DNA from 4 places in the Arthrobacter sp. TE12231 genome. Region 3 is predicted to be linked to each of the others. Evidence: riboswitches for the same ligand, from Rfam matches in the RefSeq annotation. Region 3 holds a riboswitch; each other region holds the start of a gene.
What was found. Region 3 has a riboswitch for thiamine pyrophosphate ahead of ACVWYS_RS00250 (ECF transporter S component). Riboswitches for the same ligand answer to the same signal wherever they lie in the genome.

Region 1 (5,546 bases), 960 kb from region 3:
GGCCGGCCGGGAAACCAACGCCGCGGTCACTGACGTGGCCGCGGCCGGCGGGATCCGTGACGGTAGCGGACACGCCGTCGGAGCGGCCGCCCGGTCTGACGCGGCCGTAAGCACCACGGCCGGTGCGGCCGACGTCCTGGACCGCCGCTCGCGGCCGCAACGACTGCTCGACGGCCTGGTCGGCGCCTGCGACGCCGCCCTCGCCGCCGGGGCCCTGCCCGCCGCCGGCGGACTCCGGCCCCAGGTCATGGCCACCATCGACTACCGGGACCTCCTCGGCCGCCTCGACCGCACCGGCACCCCCAACGACCCCACCGCCACGCCCGGCCCGGGCACGGGAACGCTGATGTTCACCGGACCCGTCACCGCCTCCACCATCCGGAAGATCGCCTGCGACGCCGACATCATCCCCGTCCTGCTCGGCGGAGAAGGCCGGATCCTGGACATCGGACGCACCGCACGGATCTTCCCGCCCCACATCCGCAAAGCCCTCACCGCCCGGGACCAGGGCGCCGCCTTCCCGCAATGCACCATCCCCGCACCCTGGTGCGAAGCCCACCACATCACCTACTGGTCCCGCGGCGGGTCCACAAGCACGGACAACGGCACCCTCCTGTGCTCCCACCACCACCATCTGATCCACAAGGAACAATGGACCATCCAGATGCGCAGCGGCATCCCCTGGTTCATCCCGCCACCCCATGTCGACCCCCGCCAAAAACCCCGACGCAACAAATACTTCCGCCCCGACTAGTAGTCGTTCTCTCATAGGTCGGTGTTCGCTGTTTGTCCCTGCGCGTTCCTGGCAACGGGGGCAGTATCCCGGCAGTTCGACGCAGACTCATCGGAGTTCCTCGCGGACGCCGTAGGGGCTATGGCTTCCCTCGCCGGCCACGGGCCTGCAAGGCGCATATCGGCGATGACAGGCGCCGATGGGCGATGCAAGGCTCCGCCTGGTGATGAGGATCTGTGATGAAGCGGTCCTGCTGGCGGAACCAGGTCAGACCTGCCAGCCTCACCGGCCTTTCAGAGGAACGCAGACGTTACAGGAACTCGGCCCGGCCTTCCATCGCCGAGGACGCCAGCGCGTGTTCGCGCCGCGGGATCCTGCCGGCCGCTTTCGCCAGCCTGCCGGCGATGACGGCGTGTTTGAAGGCCTCCCCCATGAGCGCGGGATTCTGGGCACGGGTCACGGCCGTGGCCAGCAGCACGGCGTCGCAGCCAAGTTCCATCGCCAGGGCCGCGTCCGAGGCCGTGCCGATTCCGGCATCGAGCACCACGGGCACGGACGCCCGCGAGACGATCAGCTCGATGTTGTGCGGGTTCAGGATGCCCAGGCCGGTCCCGATCGGGGCACCCAGCGGCATCACCGCCGTCGCCCCGAGGTTTTCGAGCCGCAGGGCCAGCACGGGGTCATCGTTGGTGTACGCGAAGACCTTGAAGCCGCGGGCCACCAGCTGCTCAGTTGCGTCCACGAGCTCGACCGCGTCCGGCAGCAGGGTGTGCTCGTCGGCAATGACTTCGAGCTTGACCCAGTCCGTCTCCAGGGCCTCGCGGGCCAGTTCGGCGGTGAGTACGGCGTCCTTGGCGGTGAAGCAACCGGCTGTGTTCGGCAGCACTCGGATGTTGTGGTCCACGAGCAGCTGGAACAGCGATCCCGTTTCCGCCGGTGAATAGCGGCGCATCGCCACGGTGGTCAATTCCGTCCCGGAAGCCAAAAGCGCCGCGCCCAGCCCGTCCAGGCTCGGCGCACCGCCGGTGCCCATGATAAGCCGGGATCCGAGCGTCACGCCGTCCACCACGAACGGATCGGCGAGGGCCCCGGCAGCCGGCCGGGCCGGCGATCCTGCAAGAGTCGTTTCGTTCATGCTGGTCATCCTCCCTGGACTGCCGTAACAAGTTCGACGTCGTCGCCGTCGGCGAGCGCGGTGGCGTGCCACTGGCTGCGGGGCACCACTTCAGCGTTGCGGGCCACCGCGACACCGAGCTTCTGCCCGTCGGCAGCCCGGCCGTCGGGGCCGATGCTCCGGCCCGTGAGCTGGCTGACGAGTGTGCTGACGGAGGCGCCGTCGGCGACGCTCTGCTCCGTTCCGTTCAGTCTGATGTTCATGCTGCTTCCTTGTTGGGGCTGTCCCCGGACGCATCCGGGGTGCGGGAGAAACGGTCGGGGCGGAACCCGGCCCAGCGCGGGTCCGGCATACCGTCCATGAGCTGACGACAGACGACGGCGGCTGCCGGGGTCAGCAGGACGCCGTGCCGGAAGAATCCCGTGGCGATGATGAGGCCCGGGACGTCCCCGCCTTCCGGGCGCGAGACGCGCCCCAGCATCGGGGCGTTGTCCGGTGTGCCGGGGCGGGCGCGCGCCGTGGCTTCGAGTAGTTCCAGCTCGGCTACAGCGGGCACCAGCTGCTGAGCGTCTCGGAGCAGCTGGTAGACGCCGCCGGCGGAAACAGCGTGCGGATCCGACGGGCCGTCTTCGCGTTGGGTGGCGCCGATCACCACAGTGCCGTCCTGCCGCGGGACGATATACACCGGCACCCCGCGCACCATGCCACGCACGGTGGCCGTAAGCAGTGGTTGCAGGTGCGCGGGCACGCGGAGCCGAAGGATGTCGCCGTAGACCGGCCGCAGCGGGAGTTTCAGTCCAGCGGGCAGCCCGTCAAGGTCGGGGGCGCCGAGCCCGTTGGCGACCACGGTTTCCGCGGCCCGCACGGAACCGCCGCCCGCGAGCCGGACACCGGCGATGCGTCCGTCCTCCCACAGCAGCCCCGCCGCGCGCCGACGGACGAATCTGCAGCGGCCCTCCGCGTCGAGCAGCCTGGTGAGCCGGGCAATCAGCATGCGGGGGTCCACCTGGTGGTCGGCCGGGATATCGAATGCGCACGAGATACCGGGGCTGAGCAAAGGTTCCCGGCTGCGTGCCTCGCGCACGGTCAGGGGCTCCACGGTGAGGCCGGAGTCCTGCTGGACTTCCCTCAGGTCCGCGAGCGCGCGCCGGTCCGCCGCATCGGCACCGACGGCGAGGGTCGGCGTCGTCAGGTAGCCGGTACTGGACCCTGCCCGGGATCCCGGGCCGCTGGCGGCACTGGCATCGGCGTCGATCCCGGCACCGGCATCGATCCCGGCCACGAAGTCGGGCCACAGCCGGGAGGACTCGAGCATCAGTTCCAGGAGCTGTTCTTCCTGATAGTGCAGTTCGCTGACGGGGGCCAGCATTCCGGCGGCGGCCCAGCTGGCCCCGCTGCCGGGCGCGTCATCGATCAACACCACGGACCGGCCCGCACGGCTGGCCTCGAACGCGATGCCGTGGCCGATCACCCCGCCGCCGATCACCGCAACGTCAACAGCGACGTCCTGTGCGGATGTGTCCTGTGCGGTGAGGTCCTCTGCGGAACCCGGGCCCGTGTCACAAACCCGGTAGGCGGCGTCATCTGCGGCTTCGGCTTCACGGCTGGTTCTTGTGCCCATAAAAAATTCCTTCCCTACGCCGGTACTAGCCGGATCAGGTCAAGCGGTCGGCTCTGACGCCCTCTCAGCCGTGCAGCGATGACGTGGCCGCTGCGGGCTCCCGCGGTATGCGCCCAGTTTAGAGGAACTAGGCTGGTGTCATGAGCCAGGACTCCCTCCACACCACCGCCCGCCTCTACTTGTGCACCGACGCCCGGCAGGACCGCGGCGACTTCGAGGACTTTGTGGACGCCGCATTCGCCGGCGGGGTGGACATCATCCAGCTGCGCGACAAGTCGCTTGAGGCGGCCGAGGAACTGGAGCTCCTGGAGGTCCTGCACGCCGCAGCGCAGCGGCACGGACGGCTCTGGGCCGTCAATGACCGGGCGGACATCGCCTCTTTGTCCGGGGCTCCGGTGTTCCATATCGGGCAGAAGGATATTTCGCTCGACGCCGCCCGCGGCCTCCTCGGCAAGAAAACCATAGTCGGATTGTCCACCCACAGCCCGGAGCAGGTGGACGCCGCCATTGCGTCCTCCCCCGGCCGCAAGGGACTCGACTACTTCTGCGTGGGACCCGTGTGGGCCACTCCCACCAAGCCTGGACGCGCCGCCGTCGGCCTCGACCTGGTGCGTTACGCCGCCGAGGCGACCGGCCGGGCGGATGGGGAGGGAGCCGGCACGGTCGACGGCCGGGTCGAAAGCTTGTTGCCGTGGTTTGCGATCGGCGGCATCGACCTCGGCAATGTTGAGCAGGTAGTCGACGCCGGTGCCCGCCGGATCGTCGTGGTCCGGGCAATCACCGACGCCGATGATCCGGCCCACGCAGCCGGCGCACTGCTGGCGGCGCTGGATGCCGCCGATTCCTGAACAGGTTCCGTTCGGGTTTCCGCCCCGGCGGCGGAGCTACCCCGCCAGTCCCAGCGCGGCCATCCGGCGCGAGTGGTTTGTGGCGAGTTCGGCCGTCAGAGCCCTGACCAGTTCCCTGGCGCCGGCGTCGTCCAGGCCTGAGAGCCCGCCGAGGAAGGCGTGTTCGAGACTGACCCGCTGGGCTTGGGTCAGTGCCTCGCCCAGCAGGCGCCTGGCCCACAGCGCCAGGCGCGACGCCAGCCGGGGGTCATCGGCCAGGGCCGCCTTGAGCCGCTCCTGCAGCACGGCCGTGGCCTCCTCGGCGGACTGGATCTGCTCGATCAGTTCCCGGGTCGCGGTGTCGACGTGCCTGGCGACGGCACGGTAGAAGTCCGCGGAGACGGTGTCGATCACGTAGGCCTTCATGAGGGATTCGTACCAGTCCGCCGGGCGTGTGCGCTCATGGAAGTGGTCCACGGACGGCTGGAACGGCAGCATGGCGGCCTCCGTGTCCAGGCCCATGGCCTCGAGCCGGGCCCGGACGAGTTCGTAGTGCTGGAACTCGACTACCGCGATCCTGCCCAGCACCGCACGGTCATGCAGCGTGGGTGAATAGCGGGCGTCCGAGGACAGCCGTTCGAAGGCCGAAAGCTCGCCGTACGCCATGACTCCCAGCAGATCCGTGAGGAAGCTGTTGTAGCGGGCAGGATCGTCCGGGATTGGGCTCATAATCCAAGACTAATAGCGGAAATCGGGCTAACCTGATTTTCGTGTCCCATCATCGCCTGACCCCGAGTATCCACGAGCAGCAGAACCAGCTTGCCGGGGCTCTCAAGGCGTTGCGCACCACGCTGGAACTGCCCGGTCCGTTCCCCGAGGACGTGCTGCGCGACGCGCAGGCGGCGGTGGCCGAGCACAAGCTGCCGGACCTGGACTTCACCCATGTCGAGTTCGTGACGATCGATCCGGCGTCCTCCACCGACCTCGACCAGGCGCTGTATATCGAGCGCAACGGCGAGGGCTACAACGTGCTTTACGCCATCGCCGATGTCCCGTCCTTCGTCGCGCCGGGCGGGGCGCTCGACGCCGAGACCCGCCGCCGCGGCCAGACCTTCTACACCCCGGACGGGCGGATCCCGCTGCATCCGGAGGTCATCAGCGAGGCTGCCGGTAGCCTGCTCGCCGGGCAGCTGTGCGCGGCATTCGTCTGGGAGTTCGAACTCGACGCCGCGGCGGAGGTGACCTCGGTGC
Region 2 (5,546 bases), 1.5 Mb from region 3:
CATATTTGCCCCAACGGGCGCCGAATGTGGCGGCGCATCAGGGGCAGGAGTGTCGCCACATATGGATAATGATCAGGTTGTAGCCGGTAACGAAGAACTAGTTGTTGCCGAGGAAAAGCAAGAAACAGCCGTAAATGCGGAAGCAGAGGCTCCGGTAGCGCCGAAGAGGGCCGTCCGGACCCGCCGCAAGGCACCCGTCGCGAAGGTCGACCCCGCGGCGGCCGCCGAAGCTGTGGCCGAAGCCGCGGCCCTGGCCGCAGCAACCGCCTCGGATGAGCCGCTCGCCGCCGCCGAACGGGCCGCAGCCCCCGAACCCAAGGCAAAAGCCCCCGCACGGCGCACCCGTGCCCGCAAGCCGGTTGCCGCACCGGAGCCCCTGCCGGCCTTCGCCGACGAACCCGAAGCCAACGCCGCCGCCGCGGAAGCTCCCGCCGAAACAGCACAATCAACAGAGTCCGCCGTTGCGGAAAAGCCGGTCCGGCGCCGCGCCAGCCGCGCCAAGGCCGCTCCGAAGGTCGACGAGGTCCCCGCAGTAGCTGCGGCGGAAGAAGAAACCGAAGAAGCAACCGAAGAAGCGGCCGCCGCACCCGCTGAAACACAGGCACAGGCTGCACAGCCCGTCACGGCAGACGAGCAGCCGGCTGAAAGCCCTGCCGCATCACTCTTCCTGGAACCGGGTGCCCTCACCTCCGTGATCTTCCAGGCCCCGGACCTCAGCACCGTGGTGCGTCCGGCCCCGGCGGCCGCAGCAGCGGAGCCCGAGGAAGAAGAAGGCGACGAGGACGAGGACGCCGGCAGCCGCCGTCGTCGCCGTAGCCGCGGCCGCCGCGGACGCACCCGCACCTCCGCCGAGTCCGAGATCGACGTTGAAGGCACCGAGGAAGAGGGCGAGGAGGGCCAGGAGGGGACGCTCGAGGACGGCGTGACCTCGCGCCGCCGGCGCCGCCGCCGTCGCGGTGACCAGGACCTGGAACTGACCGGCGGGGGAGACGACGATCCGCCCAACACCGTGACCCGCGTGCGCGCGCCGCGGGCCATCAGCGAAGCCCCGGTCAACAACCGCGTCACCTCGGTTAAGGGTTCCACCCGCCTCGAGGCCAAGAAGCAGCGCCGCCGCGAATCCCGCGACACCGGCCGCCGCCGCACCGTGATCACCGAAGCCGAGTTCCTGGCCCGCCGTGAATCCGTGGACCGGCAGATGATCGTCCGCCAGCGCGACGACAGAATCCAGATCGCCGTCCTGGAAGACGGCGTCCTGGCCGAGCACTTCGTCTCCAAGACCCAGCAGGACTCCCTGATCGGCAACGTCTACCTGGGCAAGGTCCAGAACGTGCTGCCCTCCATGGAAGCTGCCTTCGTGGACATCGGACGCGGCCGCAACGCCGTCCTGTACGCCGGCGAAGTGAACTGGGATGCAGTGAACCTCGAAGGCAAGCAGCGCCGGATCGAAAACGCGCTCAAGTCCGGCGACTCCGTCCTGGTCCAGGTCACCAAGGACCCGGTCGGCCACAAGGGCGCCCGGCTCACCAGCCAGATCTCGCTGCCCGGACGCTACCTGGTGTACGTGCCCGGCGGTTCCATGACCGGCATCTCCCGCAAGCTGCCCGACGTCGAACGCAACCGCCTCAAGCGGATCCTCAAGGACCGCCTGCCCGAGGACGCGGGCGTCATTGTCCGCACTGCGGCCGAAGGGGCGTCCGAGGAAGAGCTGACGCACGACATCAACCGGCTCCGCGCGCAATGGGAAGGCATCGAGAGCCAGTCGACCTCTACGAAGATCCTCGCCCCCGAGCTGCTCTACGGCGAACCCGACCTCACCATCAAGGTGGTCCGCGACGTCTTCAACGAGGACTTCTCCAAGCTGATCGTCTCCGGCGAGGAAGCTTGGGACACCATCGAGGCCTATGTGACCTACGTGGCGCCGGACCTCGTGGGCCGGCTCGAGAAGTGGACCAAGGACACGGACATCTTCGCTGCCTGGCGCATCGACGAGCAGATCCACAAGGCCCTGGACCGGAAGGTCTTCCTGCCCTCCGGCGGGTCCCTCGTGATCGACCGCACCGAGGCCATGACCGTGGTGGACGTCAACACCGGCAAGTTCACCGGCTCCGGCGGCAACCTCGAAGAAACCGTCACCAAGAACAACCTGGAAGCGGCCGAGGAAGTCGTCCGGCAGCTGCGGCTGCGCGACATCGGCGGCATCATCGTGATCGACTTCATCGACATGGTGCTCGAATCCAACCGAGACCTCGTGCTGCGCCGCATGGTGGAGTGCCTGGGCCGGGACCGCACCAAGCACCAGGTGGCGGAGGTGACCTCGCTGGGCCTCGTGCAGATGACCCGCAAGCGGATGGGCACCGGGCTGCTGGAAGTCTTCGGCGAACAGTGTGAAGCCTGCGCGGGCCGCGGCATCGTCACCCACGACGAACCCGTCGAGCACCGCCGGGCCAACACGGTCGCTGCCGAGCATTACGTCCCGCGCGCCGAGGCCCAGCCTGCCGCCCGCACCGAACGCAAGAGCCGTCGCCGCGGCCGGGGCCAGGGCCCGGAGTCCGCACCGGCCGCCGTCCACGCCGAGCCCACCGAGGCCGAGCGCCATGCCAAGGCTGAAGCCACCCGTGCCGCGCTGGCGAACATCGCCGCCGCGGCCCACGCCGCGCACCTGCACGACGGGGAAGCGGCTGCAGCCAGCGACGCCGGGGCCCGCCAGGCCGCCGTCGACGCCGTCACGAAGCTCGCCGCCACGGAAGAGGCAGCCGGCCGTCCCGCGGCTGTGCTGACGTTCGGCGGTGAGCAGGTGGCCCTGCCGTTCGTCGAGCACGCCGAGGGCACACCGGAGCCGTCCCTGACCCTGGACCTGCTGACCGAGGCCTTCGCCAACCTGGGCGAGGCTGAGGCCCAGGCCGGCAAGCAGGCGGCCGCCCAGGCCCAGCACGAGACTCAGGCCACGGCCGCATCCGAGCCGGCGCGCGTCGAGGCGCCGGCTTCACGGACAGCGGAAACCACGACGACGCGCGGCCGCCGCGGGCGCCGCAACCGGAGCGCCAGCCGCGCCCAGGGTGCAGCCAACGAGACCTCCGTGGAGCACCGCGAGGCAACACGGCCGGCCGCGGCCGGCTCGGTTCACGAGGCCAAGGCTCCCGCCGCGGCCAGGCCGGCCATCCCGGCCGGCAACGAGCCGATCATCCTCGGGGTCGGCGTGCCGGCATCGGAGCTGTAGTCCTCCACGGCTGATCCCTTCCGCCACCGGTCGGGCTGTTGTGTGGATTGCGGGTTCGGGCCGGAGCGGGCGTAACAATACGTCCGCTCCGGCCCGGGCCCGCTTCTCCGTTAACAGGCCAGCGCCGGGACAGCGGCTAGGCTTGACCACTGACACGGGGTGCCGCGCATCGGGCCGGCTGAGATCCAGACCCGTTGAACCTGTCCGGTTAGCACCGGCGAAGGGATGTCTGACTTGTCCGCAACAGTGAATCCGTCTGAATTTCTGCCCGACGCTTTTCTGCCTCCCAATTTTCTGCCCTCCGCGCCGTCTGCGCCGCTGCGCATTCCCCGGGTGCTGGCCATCGCCGGTTCGGACCCGTCCGGCGGCGCAGGGATCCAGGCGGACTTGAAGAGCATCGCGGCGAACGGCGGCTACGGCATGGCCGCCATCACGGCCCTGACGGCGCAAAACACCCAGGGCGTGCGCGCCGTCCACGTTCCTCCGGCAGAGTTCCTCACGGCGCAGCTGGACGCCATCAGCGACGACATCGGCATCGACGCCGTGAAAATCGGCATGCTGGGTGACGCCGCGGTGATCGACGCCGTCCGCACCTGGCTGGAAAAGGTGCGACCCGCCGTCGTGGTCCTGGACCCGGTAATGGTGGCCACCAGCGGCGACCGGCTCCTGAAGGAATCCGCCGAGGCGGCACTGCAGGCCCTCCTGCCCCTGGCGGACCTCATCACGCCGAATCTTGCCGAGCTGGCCATCCTGCTTAAGGAACCCGTCGCGGCAAACTGGGCGGAAGCCCTGGCGCAGGGCAAGCGCCTGGCCGCCCTCACCGGCACCACCGTCCTGGTCAAGGGCGGACACCTCCCCGGCGGGGATGGTGCCGGGGATAGTGCCGGGGACGGCTGCCCGGATGCGCTGGTCAACACCGTAGGGCTGCTGGGGCAGGAGACCGTGGTGGTGCCGGGGGAGCGGATCGCCACCCGCAACAGCCACGGCACCGGCTGCTCCCTGTCCTCGGCCATGGCCACGGTGCAGGCGCGGGTGGGGAACTGGGAAGCCGCACTGCGGGAGGTCAAGCCGTGGCTGCTGGGTGCGCTCCGCGAAGCCTCGGCCCTGGACGTCGGCACCGGCAACGGCCCGGTCCATCACTTCCATCACGTGCAGGACCGCACGAGCTCTCAGCACAGCCAGCACAGCCAGGGGCCGGCGGAGACCCCCGCGGAGGGCGAGTTCGCCGCGGCTCTGCGCGATGGCGCCGCGGCCGATCTCGACGCCATCTATGCCCTGGACTTCATCCGCGGACTCGCCGACGGCACCCTGCCCGAGCACGAGTTCGCCTACTACCTGGCCCAGGACGCCATTTACCTCAACGGCTACTCCCGGGTCCTGGCCCGCGCCGCCGCCCTCGCCCCCACCGAGGCCGAACAACTGTTCTGGGCCCGCTCGGCGCAGACCTGCCTTGAGGTCGAGTCCGAGCTCCACCGCTCCTGGCTCAGCACCCGCCCCGCGGCGGCCGGTCTGGGCCCGGTCACGAAGTCCTACGTGGACCACCTGCTGGCCGCCTCCGTCTCGGGCAGCTACGGCGTGCTCGTGGCGGCAGCCCTGCCGTGCTTCTGGCTCTACGCCGAAGTCGGGGCCACCCTGCACCGTGAATTCCTGGCCGGCGGCGCCCCCGCAGCGCACCCTTACGCCGACTGGCTGCGGACGTACGCCGATGAGGACTTTGCCGCCGCGACCCGGCAGGCGATTGCGTACACCGACGCGGCGGCCCGGCAGGCCTCCGCCGGCGAGCGGGAGGCCATGGCCTTGGCCTTCCGGCAGTCCTCACGCTACGAAGTGCACTTCTTCGACGCGCCGAGACTGCACGCCTGACCCAACCCGCCCCGCACACCCGCTAGGATGGTGGGGCACGGTTCCGGAAGTCGTTGCGGCAACACTGCGTAAAAACGTAGTGGCGCCTATCACGGACTACCCGCCGGAACCAGCCTCATTTGCGGCCGAAGGCAAAATTAGCGTATTCTAGATCTTCGGTGCTTACGCCAACACTTGGGTTATGACCCTGAGAACTATCCACTTGGAATTCCTCGTGGATTTGTTCCGGGGGTAGCTCATGGGTTCCCCCGGGGAATCCACCGGCGTTGAGGCACAGCGTGAGCCGGTCCAAACAATTTGGCCCCAGGTTCCGCACGCAAATCTAGTAATAAACGTCGAGAGAAGTGAGTTCCCCAGTGGTGTACGCGATTGTCCGCGCAGGCGGCCGCCAAGAGAAGGTTTCCGTTGGAGACTTCGTTACCCTGAACCGCGTCCCCGGTGGAGCCGGCAGCACCTTTGAGTT
Region 3 (5,546 bases):
CTTCCAACTGCTGACCGTCCCAGTTTCAGCCCACATGGTGGGGCGGGCCGGCTACCGCACCAAGCACCTTCACCCGGAACTGCTGAGCGCCGACGAACTTGAGGCCGTCGTTCAGAAGGCCGCCCGGCAGGCGGCTGCCCGCCATGGAACGGACGACGACGCCGACCGTTGAGGGTGGACCGATACGAAAATAGTGGCGGCCGCGCGGCTGCTTGCGTGCCAGAATCCTCACATGACCAAGGAACGCAGTGAACTGAAGAGCATCGGATACGAGATCTTCATCGGTATCCTTTCGATCCTGTCGATCGTGAATCTCTTGCTCTTGTATGCCGTGCAGGAGAAGTCGCTCGACACCGTACTCACCGTGATGAACTCCGTTTTCAGCGCGATCTTCGTCGCCGACTTCCTTTACCGGATCTTCACCGCGCCATCGGCGGGCGCCTATTTCTTCAAGCACTTCGGCTGGGCCGACCTCTTGGCGAGCGTGCCTGTGGCGCAATTCAAGATCCTGCGCATCTTCCGGCTGATCCGGGTGTACCGCCTGCTCCGCGATGTCGGCATCCGCACGATCGGCCGCGCGCTGAGCAAAGATCGGGCCGGCAGTTCCCTGTACATACTGCTGCTCATGGGCATATTGGTGCTGGAATTCGGAAGCCTCTCGGTGCTCCGCGTCGAGCAGGGCGCCCCGGGGGCCAATATCAGGACCGCTTCGGACGCCCTCTGGTACACGATCGTCACGATCTCGACAGTCGGATACGGAGACCAATATCCGGTCACGGATGCGGGCCGTATTATCGGGGCAGGCATCATTGTCATCGGTGTCGGCATCTTCGGTACGTTCACCGGTTACCTTGCCAACTTCTTCCTGTCGCCCAAGAAGAAGGAACCCGCGCCGCTAGTCGATGCGGCCGACACGGGTACGGTCGAAGGACTCCGCCTGCGCCTCGAAGAGTCCGAAGCCAAGCTCACCGAGATCAGGAAGCTGCTCGTCGAGCCAAGCTAGTCAACGTCCTTGAAATGCCCTCGTTAGACGACGTCCTGGGTCTTGGCGAAGCGGGTGATCGCGCGCTGGGTGCCGCGGTTGGCGAGCACCTGGATGACGGTGCTGACCGCGGCCGAGATCAGCGCGAACGCCAATGCGTGGTGCAGCGTGGTGGGGACGTCGTCGTTGTCCGTGGGCGGCTTGCTGCCCGTGGACTTCTCCCAGACGGTGTCAACGAGCTTGGCGCCGGCGTAACCGGCCAGGAGGCTGACGCCGGTGCCGAGCAGCTTGATGAAGAGGTTCATTCTTCGTAACTCCTTAAGGGAGGAAACAGGGCTGCCCCTAGCCTAGCGTTCCTTGCCCGGGCATCCAGACAGGGCCAACGCCCCTGTATTGCCTCGCCCGCCGGACGTACTTTTGAGCATGGAACAGCCCCGGACCCGCCCGCTCGGCCATGCCCGGGGCGCCGCGGCGGACAGTCAGAGCTGGCGGCAACTCTACTTCTGGGCCGGAATCTCCGCCGTCGCGTTCGTGGCGTTGTTGATCGTGGCAGTGGTTCTGGACGCCATTGCCCCGCCACCGATCCACGGCGGTGCCGAAACCCTCGAGTTCATCGCCGGGCACACGGCGGTCTACGTCGCCGAACAACTCCTGTGGACCGTGCCCAACATTCTTCCGGTTCTGGTATTCGTGACCCTCTTCGTGGCACTCGCCCCGCTGAACAAGAGCCTGGCCCTCATGGCCACGGTGATCGGCGCCCTGCCGTGGGCGCTGTTCCTGGCCGTTCCGGTCACGAGCCGCGGATCGATGATCCTGGTCAATCTCAGTGACAGCTACGCGAACGCGATCGGCACCGCCGGGGCCGATGCCCGGCTCCGCTATGCCGCCGCGGCGGAGGCGCTGATCGCCGAGAACAACACGCCTGCCGCCGTCGGCGTCCTGTCCGCGCTCGGCATCCTGCTGATGTCGCTGACCATGCTCAAGGGCGTGCTGCCCCGTGCGGTGGCCTGGCTCGGCGTGGCCGCGGGCGCGGTTGGCGTGGTGGCGGAGGTACTCCGGTTCGCCGTTCCGGAGGTCTACCTGGTGTACGGCATCCTGATGTGGGCCTGGTTCACGGCGGTGGGGATTGCGCTGATCCGGCTGTCCCGGAGGACGCCGCGCGCGGACGGCGCCGCCGCCTAAGCTCCCGGCGTGAGGACCGTCCGTAAAGCCTCGACCACGAGGTCGTGGTCTGCCTTCTGCGGCAGCCCGGAGACAGTCACGACGGCTACGGCACCGGTGCCGCGCACGTAGATGGGGAACGCTCCGCCGTGGGCGGCGAACTCCATCTGATCGAACCAGGCGTTGTCCTCGATCCTTCCGCCGGCAGCGCGGGCCCGGAGGCCCACCAGCAGGGACGGGACCTCGTAGCGCTGGGCCGTGCGCTTCTTGGCGTTGATCCAGCGTTCGTTGTCCGGAGTGGCGCCGTCCAGCGCCGCGTGGAAGAGCACCTGCTCGCCCTTGGTGATGTCGACGGCGATGGGCAGCGAGCGTTGCCTGCCCAGTTCGACCAGGAGCAGCCCGAGGTCCAGGGCATCGTCCTTGCTGAACGATGCGAACTGGAGCGCATCCATTTCGGCCAGCACGCGGCCAATGAGCGCCGCCAGGGAACCGTGCGGTTGCGGCTCGCTCGAGTCCGGGTCGTACTCGGCGGAGGGATCTGGCGTGGCCGGTGTGTGCGTCAAAATGGTCCAGCTTTCCGGTGGGCGACAAGGCCGCCCGCTCGCGGGTCCGGGGGCCGACACGTCGACTCTACCAAGCGGCTCTTCCCGGCCGCGGGGTGCGCCTGGGGCAGGCCGCGGATTGTGACAGCACTCCACTGATAACCCGGGCCGTTCGGGTGTAAACTGAGCCAGCCCACAAGGGCGAAATAATTACGACAGGGGAGCGCCGCCGTCGGGCATCGCCGGAAGAGTCCGGGGAAACCAGTGGTGGGCGCTGAGAGTGCGGACAGCCGCAGACCCTCGAACCTGATCCGGTTAGTACCGGCGCAAGGGAGTCGAGTTCTCAGGGTGCGCGGAGGGCGGCGGAAGCCGAGGCCGGCCGGAGCACCCTCCCCTCCTGTTCCTCAGGAGGACGACATGACAGATATTTCAGCACAGCATGGTTCCAGCAGCCGTTCATCGGCCCGGCGCACCTACAACTGGCGTGTGGTGGACATTGTGGTTGCCGCCTTGATCGCCGTCGCCGGGGGCGTCATCTTCTGGGCCTGGGATCAGGGCGCGAACCTGATTTCCACCCCGGTCAACACGATCTACCCGCCGCTCAGCGGACTCTACGCCGGCGGATGGATGATCCCGGCAGTGCTCGGCATGCTCATCATCCGCAAGCCCGGGGCAGCCCTCTTCTGCGAGACGGTGGCGGCCACGGGCGAGCTGATCATGGGCTCGCAGTACGGCACCACGGTCCTGATCTCCGGAGTCCTGCAGGGCCTCGGCGCGGAACTGGTGTTCGCGGCCTTCCTCTACAAGAAGTTCAACCTCCCGGTGTCCCTCCTGGCCGGAGCCGGCGCGGGCCTCTTCTGCGGCCTGAACGACTCCTTCCTGCCGTGGGGCTGGAACATTGCCTACGAAGCCGGCGACAAGCTCGCCTACATCGTCTTCACCACCATCTCCGGCGCCGTGATTGCCGGCGGACTGTCCTGGCTCGCCACCCGCGGCCTGGCCAAGACCGGCGTGCTGGGCTCCTTTGCCTCCCGCAAGGCCGCCACGGAGCCTGTCTTCTCCTGAACCACGTTCCTGCACCCACTCCGGAACGGCCCTCTTGGAATTGCACAGGCGACTCATGACATCTTCACCAGGCGTACGCCCGGCCGCCGTCACAGCCCGCGGCTGGGGCTGGCGGCACGCCGGAAGGCTCCGGCCTGCGGTCAGCGGACTTGACCTGGACATCCGGCCGGGGGAGCGCGTGCTCCTGCTGGGCCCGTCCGGCGCCGGCAAATCAACCCTGCTCCACGCCCTGGCGGGTGTGCTCGGGGACGGCGCGGTGGGGGAGGCTGGCGACGCCAAAGAATCCGACGAGACCGGCAGCCTGCTGATCGATGGCGCTGCGCCCCGTGCACAGCGCGGCCGCGCCGGGCTCGTGCAGCAGGACCCGGAAACCCAGGTGGTGCTCTCGCGCCTCGGCGACGACGTCGCCTTCGGCGCCGAAAACCTCTCTGTCCCGGCCGGGGAGATCTGGCCGCGGGTCCGCGAGGCGCTCGACGACGTCGGGCTGGGCAGGCTGCCGCTGGACCACCCGACGTCGGCGCTGTCGGGCGGCCAAAAGCAGCGCCTGGCGCTCGCCGGGATCCTCGCGATGCGGCCGGGGTTGCTGCTGCTCGACGAGCCCACCGCCAACCTGGATCCCGCCGGCGTCCTGGAAGTCCGCGACGCCGTTGGCCGCTGCCTGGACAAGACCGGCGCCACCCTGGTGGTGGTGGAGCACCGGGTGGCGGTCTGGAAGGACCTCGTGGACCGGATCGTGGTGCTGCAGCCCGGGTCCGCCACGGACTCCGCGGTCCTGATTGACGGGCCGCCGGACCAGGTCCTGGCCGAGGCGCGGGACATGCTCATCGGTGCGGGCGTCTGGGTGCCCGGCTACGTGCCCGCAACACGTTCCCGGACCGCCCCGGCCTCCGGGCAGCTCCTGCTCTCGTCGGACGCCCTCGCGGTCTCCCGCGAGCGGCCGCGGCGGGCCGGACTGCGCCAGGGTTTCCGCACGATTGCGCCGCGCCCCGTGCAATCCGGGGTCATGGCCCGGGTCCGTGCCGGAGAGGCCTTGACCATCACCGGGCAGAACGGTTCGGGCAAGTCGACCCTGGCACTGACGCTCGCCGGCCTCCTGCGCCCCGTGGCGGGGACGGTCTCCGCCACGACGGAACTCAGTGGTTGCGCCATCGGTCGCGTAGGTGATGGCGCCGGGACCGACCCGTACCGGTGGAAAGCCCAGCAGCTGATCGCCAGGATCGGGACCGTGTTCCAGGAACCCGAGCACCAGTTTGTCACCGGCAGGGTCCACGACGAACTTATGTTCGGGCCCCGCCACCTCGGCTACGGCGAGGACCGTGTGGACGAGCTCCTGGAGCGGCTGCGGCTGACGGAGCTCGTGGACGCCAACCCCTACACGCTCTCGGGCGGCGAGAAACGGCGCCTCTCGGTGGCCACCGTGCTGGCTGCGCACCCGCAGGTACTGGTCCTGGACGAGCCCACGTTCGGCCAGGACGCCAACACCTGGGCCGAGCTTGCCTCGTTCCTCTCTGAACTTCTCGACGCCGGCACCGCCGTGGTCTCCGTGACGCACGACGCCGAATTCAGCGCTGTCCTTGGCGGCACCGAACTGCGCCTCCACGGCCGGGACACCGCCGGGTCGGGGGCCGTCAACGCCGCCGGCCCGGACCGGGAGCTGCCGGAGGCGGCCGCATCATGAGGGACGAACTGAGCGTCCGCGGCAACCATGCGCTGCTGACCCGCGCCAACCCGCTCGCGAAGTTCACGGCGGTCACCATGGTCACCCTGGTGCTGGCTCTGTCCATCGACTGGGTCTC
Region 4 (5,546 bases), 1.4 Mb from region 3:
CCGTTCGACCTCGAAGTCGCTGATGTCCGGGATGCGCACGGCGTCCGGGGCGGCCGCGCCGCCCGCTTCGAGCGCGCCGGCGCGTTTGAGGGCGGCGTCGTGGGTGGACACAAAGATTTCAGTAAATCCCATGCAGCTGGTCCTTAGATGTCTGGCGGCGCTTGGCCGCTGTTTTTGGCGTCGCTTCAGCCTAATCGCTTCAGCGCAGCCGCGCCCCGGCCGCTGGACATGCCCTCGGTGACCGTGCCCTCGTTGACCGTGCCGGACCGTGCGTCATCTGGCCTCGCCCGCGGACATGCCCTCCCCTGACCGCGGGCAATGGACATATGGCAGCTATGTCCATTCCCGGCCGCGACCGATGGACATGTCCAGCGGTCCTGTCAGTGAACAGTGTGCATGTCCAGCGGGGAGCTGTGAACGCTGGACATGTTCACCGAAAAGCACTCCCTTAGCGCACGGCGACGCGGATGCGGTTGCGCCACGGGTCCTCGAAGCGCAGTTCGGCGCCGGTGTGGTGCGAGTCGACGCCGGCCACCTTGAGGCGGTCAGCCAGGGAACCGACGTCGTCACCCGAGGGCACTTCGATGAGCACCTCGCCCAGGCCCAGGGTGTCGCGTCGGGGGCCGGCGCCGCGGCTGTTCCAGACGTTCATGGCCATGTGGTGGTGGTAGCCGCCGGCCGAGACGAACAGGGCCTGGCCATGCCAGCCCGCGGTCTTTTCGAAGCCCAGGGTGCCGACATAGAACTCATGCGCAGTGTGGACGTCGCCAACCTGCAGGTGCACGTGCCCGACGCCGGCGGCCGCCTCGCGCTGGCCGCTCAGGGACTCTTCGGTCAGGTGCTGCTGCAAGTAGCGCTGCGGCGGCAGGGCCAGGCTGTCCATGACGACGTTCTTGCCTTCCCAGGACCAGTCCTGCCGCGGCCGGTCCCAGTACAGCTCGATGCCGTTGCCTTCGGGGTCGTTGAAGTAGAAGGCCTCGCTGACGAGGTGGTCCGCGCTGCCGGTGAAGGACTGGGGCTCGTACTGGGCCGCGCTGGCAACGGTGGCCGCCAGGGAATGTTGGTCCTCGAAGAGGAGGGCGGTGTGGAAGAGCCCGGCTTCGCCGCGGGAGGGCAGATTCAAGCCCGGGGCGGGCGCCAGGTGGACCAGGGGCTTCTGCTGGCGGCCAAGGTAGAGTCCGCCGTCCTGTTCGGCCACGATGTCCAGGCCGAGGGCGCGCTGGTAGTAGTCGGTCATGAGCTTCATGTCGCCAACCTTGAGCATCACGGTGCCCATGGTGAGTGCGGCAGGAAGGAGATCCTGGGTGCTGGCTTCTGCGGTCATTGAAACTCTCCGGGGGTTCAGTGGCCACCGGGCTTTCGGTGACCTTGCATAGTATTAAATTACTTGAAGCTTCAATTTATTCCTAACGGGTGGGCCGACCCCGCAGGACAACGTGCTTCAGTCCGGCCAGGGTCCCGAGGTCCTGCCGGGGGTCCTTCGCGCACACCAGTACGTCGGCGCTGGCCCCTTCAGTGATGCCGTCCGCGCCGAGCCAGGTCCGCGCGGACCAGCTGGCCGCGCCGAGGGCAGCCGCGGCGGGCAGCCCGGCGGCGTGCAGGGCCCGGATCTCGTCCACGATCCGGCCGTGCCTGATCACGCTGCCGGCATCGGTGCCGGCATAGATGGCCACCCCGGCCTCGTGGGCTTCCAGGATCCGCTCCGCCCGCCGCTCCCACAGCGAGCGCATGTGCGCGGCGTAGCGGGGGAACTTGGCTTCCGCCTGGGCGGCGATGTCCGGGAATGTGGCGATGTTGATCAGGGTCGGGACGATCGGCACGCCCTGCTCCACGAAGCGCGGCAGGTGCCGCGGCAGCAGCCCGGTGCCGTGCTCGATGCAGTCGATCCCGGCGTCGAGCATGTCATCCAGGGTGTCCTCGGCGAAGCAGTGGGCGGTGACGCGGGCCCCTTCATCGTGCGCGGCCTGGACGGCGTCCTTGAGGCTTCCAGCGGGAAAACTGGCGGCGAGGTCGCCGGCGTCGCGGTCGATCCAGTCCCCCACGAGCTTGACCCAGCCGTCGCCGGCACGGGCCTGCTTCCGCACGGCCTCGACCAGGCCGTCCGGTTCCACCTCGACGGCGAAGCCGCGCAGGTAGCGCCGGGTGCGGGCGATGTGCCGGCCGGCGCGGATGATCCGCGGAAGGTCCGTGCGCTGCTGGAGCCAACGGGTGTCGTGGACGGCGCCGGCATCGCGGACCAGGAGCGTCCCGGCGTCGCGGTCCGTGACGGCCTGGGTCTCCGCGGTGTCCTCGGCAACGTCTCCGCCCGGGCCGAGGCCGATGTGGCAGTGTGCGTCCACCAGCCCGGGAATGACCCAGCCATCCAGCACGCGCTCCGGCGCGGCGGCGGGCCGGAGGAACGTGAGCCGGCCGTCGACGGACCAGAGGCCGGGGCGTACCGTGTCCGGCCCGGCAAGGACGGGGCCGCTGAATTCGATGATGCCGGTCATGGCATCAAGGGTAGTCCCCATGTCGCTGCGTCGGCCGCGTCACACTGGACAGCCGTCCGGCGGCGCGTGGTAGCTTCATCTACGACCACACGGGTGCCCCTGCAGGGGCTGAGATCGGGCTGACGCGGCCTGCGACCGTTGAACCTGTCCGGGTAATGCCGGCGAAGGAAGTGAGTATTTTCCGTGAATACGCAAATTGCACAGCACAGCCCTATCCAAAACCAGTCCGGCCAAAACCTGCCTGCCGACTCTGAGGCGGGCGCGACGCAGTCATTGAAGTCCCACTCGCTGGCCTTCACGACGGACCCGGAGCACGGCATCCGCGTCCCGGTGACCGAGATCGCGCTGGAACCCTCGCCGGGCGGCGTCGAGAACCCTCCATTCCGGGTCTACCGCACGGCCGGGCCGGGCAGCGATCCGGTGGTGGGGCTGGCCCCGTTCCGCAGCGGCTGGATCGCCGGGCGGGGTGACACGGAGCCGTACCGCGGCCGGGAACGCAACCTGCTCGACGACGGCAGGTCCGCGGTGCGCCGCGGTGCCGCCTCCGCGGAATGGCGGGGCGCCCCGCCAGAGCCCCGCCGCGCCGTCGAGGGCCGGACGGTCACCCAAATGCATTACGCGCGGCAGGGCATCGTGACACCGGAGATGCGGTTCGTTGCGCTGCGCGAGAACTGCGATGTGGAGCTGGTCCGCAGCGAGGTGGCAGCGGGCCGGGCCATTATTCCCAGCAACATCAACCACCCGGAGTCCGAGCCGATGATCATCGGCAAGGGGTTCCTGGTGAAAATCAACGCCAACATCGGCAATTCCGCGGTGACCAGCTCCATCGCCGAGGAGGTGGACAAACTTCAGTGGGCCACCCAGTGGGGTGCGGATACGGTGATGGACCTCTCCACCGGGGACGATATCCACACCACGCGCGAATGGATCATCCGCAACTCCCCCGTCCCGATCGGAACGGTCCCGATCTACCAGGCGCTGGAGAAGGTCAACGGCGAGGCCAACGCCCTGACCTGGGAGATCTTCCGGGACACCGTGATCGAACAGTGCGAGCAGGGTGTGGACTACATGACCATCCATGCCGGGGTGCTGCTGCGCTACGTCCCCCTGACGGCCAACCGGGTCACCGGGATCGTGTCCCGCGGCGGTTCCATCATGGCCGGCTGGTGCCTGGCGCACCATCAGGAGAACTTCCTTTACACCCACTTCGACGAGCTCTGCGAAATCTTCGCCCAGTACGACGTCGCGTTCTCCCTCGGCGACGGGTTGCGGCCCGGCGCGACGGCGGACGCCAACGACGCCGCGCAGTTCGCCGAACTCGACACGCTGGCCGAACTCACCCAGCGGGCCTGGGAGTTCGATGTGCAGGTCATGGTGGAGGGCCCGGGACACGTGCCGTTCCATCTCGTCCGGGAAAATGTGGAGCGCCAGCAGGAGCTCTGCAAGGGTGCCCCGTTCTACACGCTGGGGCCCCTGGTTACGGACATCGCACCGGGCTATGACCACATCACCTCGGCGATCGGCGCCACGGAGATTGCCCGTTATGGCACCGCGATGCTCTGCTACGTGACGCCCAAGGAACACCTGGGGCTGCCGAACAAGGACGATGTGAAGACCGGAGTGATCACGTACAAGATCGCCGCCCACGCCGCCGACCTCGCCAAGGGCCACCCCGGAGCGCACGAACGCGACGATGCCCTGTCCAAGGCGCGGTTTGAGTTCCGCTGGCGGGACCAGTTCGCGCTGTCCCTGGATCCGGTGACCGCCGAGGCCTTCCACGATGAGACGCTCCCCGCGGAGCCGGCCAAGACGGCGCACTTCTGCTCGATGTGCGGGCCCAAGTTCTGCTCCATGCGGATCAGCCAGGACATCCGGGACGAATATGGTTCCGCCGACTCGCAGGCGGCACTGGCGCAGATGGCCGCCGGGATGCGGGAGAAGAGCAACGAATTCCTGGCAGCGGGCGGCAAGGTCTACCTGCCCAAGCCGACCGTGGGAGCACAGGTCTCGGCCTAGCCAGCGGTCCAGGACGCCTGCCCTGCTGGGCGGGCGCCCCGGACAGCCATGGGGATTGCCCCCTGATGAGGCACTAGCGGGATGCGACAGAAGGCGTTCCGACCGCGCGACGCGTCGCTCTCAGGACGTCGCCGTCGTTGCCGGCGTCCGTGCCGGATTCGGCGTCGGCGTCCGTGCCGGATTGGCGGCGATGTTCCTGTAGAGCTCGGAGTTGAGCGTCGTGTGGCCGTGGTCGTCGGTGACGTAGACCTCGAAGGTGAAGATGCTTGCGTCGTGGTCGAGCGCGAACTCGATCGTGGGGTTCGTTACGGAAATCGTCCCTTCCGAGATGATTCGGCCATACTTCTGCTCCGGGGGACTGAGGTCTGTGCCGCGCTGCGCGGGGTCGCGGATGAAGTATCGGACCGTGTACGGCGCGGACGGCAGTGACCGCAGGGTCGGGAAGAAGCTGAAGTCTCTTGTGCCGGGCTTGAACTGCTCCGCACGCCACTGGTAGGCGGTTACGGCGGGCGTGAGGGCGTCGTCGAGGTCGCGGATGCCAGTGCGGTTCGTTTGGGCGTCGAAGCTGCGGTCATGCCCGCCGAAGGCTTTGGCGACCGGTCCGAGACCGAAGCCGAGGGCCAGGCCGAGCCCAATCGAGACCATCGGGATGAGGATTGCCGCCACGCGTGCCCGGCGCAGCAGACCCGTCCTCACCGACTGTCGGTGCATCGAGAGCGTGTGCGGCACAGCGCCTGTGATCACAGTTCTCGAGTACGGGCTGCCGCCCGCACGAGCCCATGCCTCGATGTGCGCGGCGCGCGGCGGCAAGGGGGCTTCCGCGCCCCCAACGTTGTTCCAGTAGGCCAGAAATGGCAGCGGCAAGTCCCGGAGCCGGCCATACGGGTCCCTAAAGGTGAAGGTCGGGACCATCCGGTACTGGACGCCCCCGCGGCCGGCGTACCGGTGGGGATAGGGGTGAAAGTCTTCAAGCTGCGTGCGATCGACCCTGGCCCGGGCGAGGAACGCCTTCGTCACGATCGCCGCGTCCGGCGTGAGCGT

Region 1: another riboswitch for thiamine pyrophosphate. It lies ahead of thiO (glycine oxidase ThiO); the one in region 3 lies ahead of ACVWYS_RS00250 (ECF transporter S component).
Region 2: another riboswitch for thiamine pyrophosphate. It lies ahead of ACVWYS_RS06895 (bifunctional hydroxymethylpyrimidine kinase/phosphomethylpyrimidine kinase); the one in region 3 lies ahead of ACVWYS_RS00250 (ECF transporter S component).
Region 4: another riboswitch for thiamine pyrophosphate. It lies ahead of thiC (phosphomethylpyrimidine synthase ThiC); the one in region 3 lies ahead of ACVWYS_RS00250 (ECF transporter S component).

The regions. Positions count from the first base shown of each region.
Region 1 is NZ_JBSSFS010000001.1:1,013,878-1,019,423, reverse strand. Features, by position in the region: gene ACVWYS_RS04690 (DUF222 domain-containing protein) at 1-754, shown strand, start outside; gene ACVWYS_RS04685 (thiazole synthase) at 1,044-1,868, opposite strand; gene thiS (sulfur carrier protein ThiS) at 1,874-2,110, opposite strand; gene thiO (glycine oxidase ThiO) at 2,107-3,468, opposite strand; TPP riboswitch at 3,462-3,582, opposite strand; gene thiE (thiamine phosphate synthase) at 3,609-4,316, shown strand; gene ACVWYS_RS04665 (ferritin-like fold-containing protein) at 4,353-5,024, opposite strand; gene ACVWYS_RS04660 (RNB domain-containing ribonuclease) at 5,066-5,546, shown strand, end outside.
Region 2 is NZ_JBSSFS010000001.1:1,511,852-1,517,397, forward strand. Features, by position in the region: gene ACVWYS_RS06890 (Rne/Rng family ribonuclease) at 62-3,220, shown strand; TPP riboswitch at 3,366-3,463, shown strand; gene ACVWYS_RS06895 (bifunctional hydroxymethylpyrimidine kinase/phosphomethylpyrimidine kinase) at 3,446-5,083, shown strand; gene rplU (50S ribosomal protein L21) at 5,440-5,546, shown strand, end outside.
Region 3 is NZ_JBSSFS010000001.1:58,634-64,179, forward strand. Features, by position in the region: gene mnhG (monovalent cation/H(+) antiporter subunit G) at 1-172, shown strand, start outside; gene ACVWYS_RS00230 (ion transporter) at 233-1,003, shown strand; gene ACVWYS_RS00235 (DUF4235 domain-containing protein) at 1,027-1,287, opposite strand; gene ACVWYS_RS00240 (DUF4386 family protein) at 1,406-2,164, shown strand; gene ACVWYS_RS00245 (heme-degrading domain-containing protein) at 2,161-2,706, opposite strand; TPP riboswitch at 2,893-3,036, shown strand; gene ACVWYS_RS00250 (ECF transporter S component) at 3,103-3,750, shown strand; gene ACVWYS_RS00255 (ABC transporter ATP-binding protein) at 3,806-5,428, shown strand; gene ACVWYS_RS00260 (energy-coupling factor transporter transmembrane component T family protein) at 5,425-5,546, shown strand, end outside.
Region 4 is NZ_JBSSFS010000001.1:1,413,367-1,418,912, reverse strand. Features, by position in the region: gene ACVWYS_RS06400 (hypothetical protein) at 1-132, opposite strand, end outside; gene ACVWYS_RS06395 (VOC family protein) at 449-1,324, opposite strand; gene ACVWYS_RS06390 (amidohydrolase family protein) at 1,407-2,489, opposite strand; TPP riboswitch at 2,569-2,676, shown strand; gene thiC (phosphomethylpyrimidine synthase ThiC) at 2,673-4,505, shown strand; gene ACVWYS_RS06380 (hypothetical protein) at 4,626-5,546, opposite strand, start outside.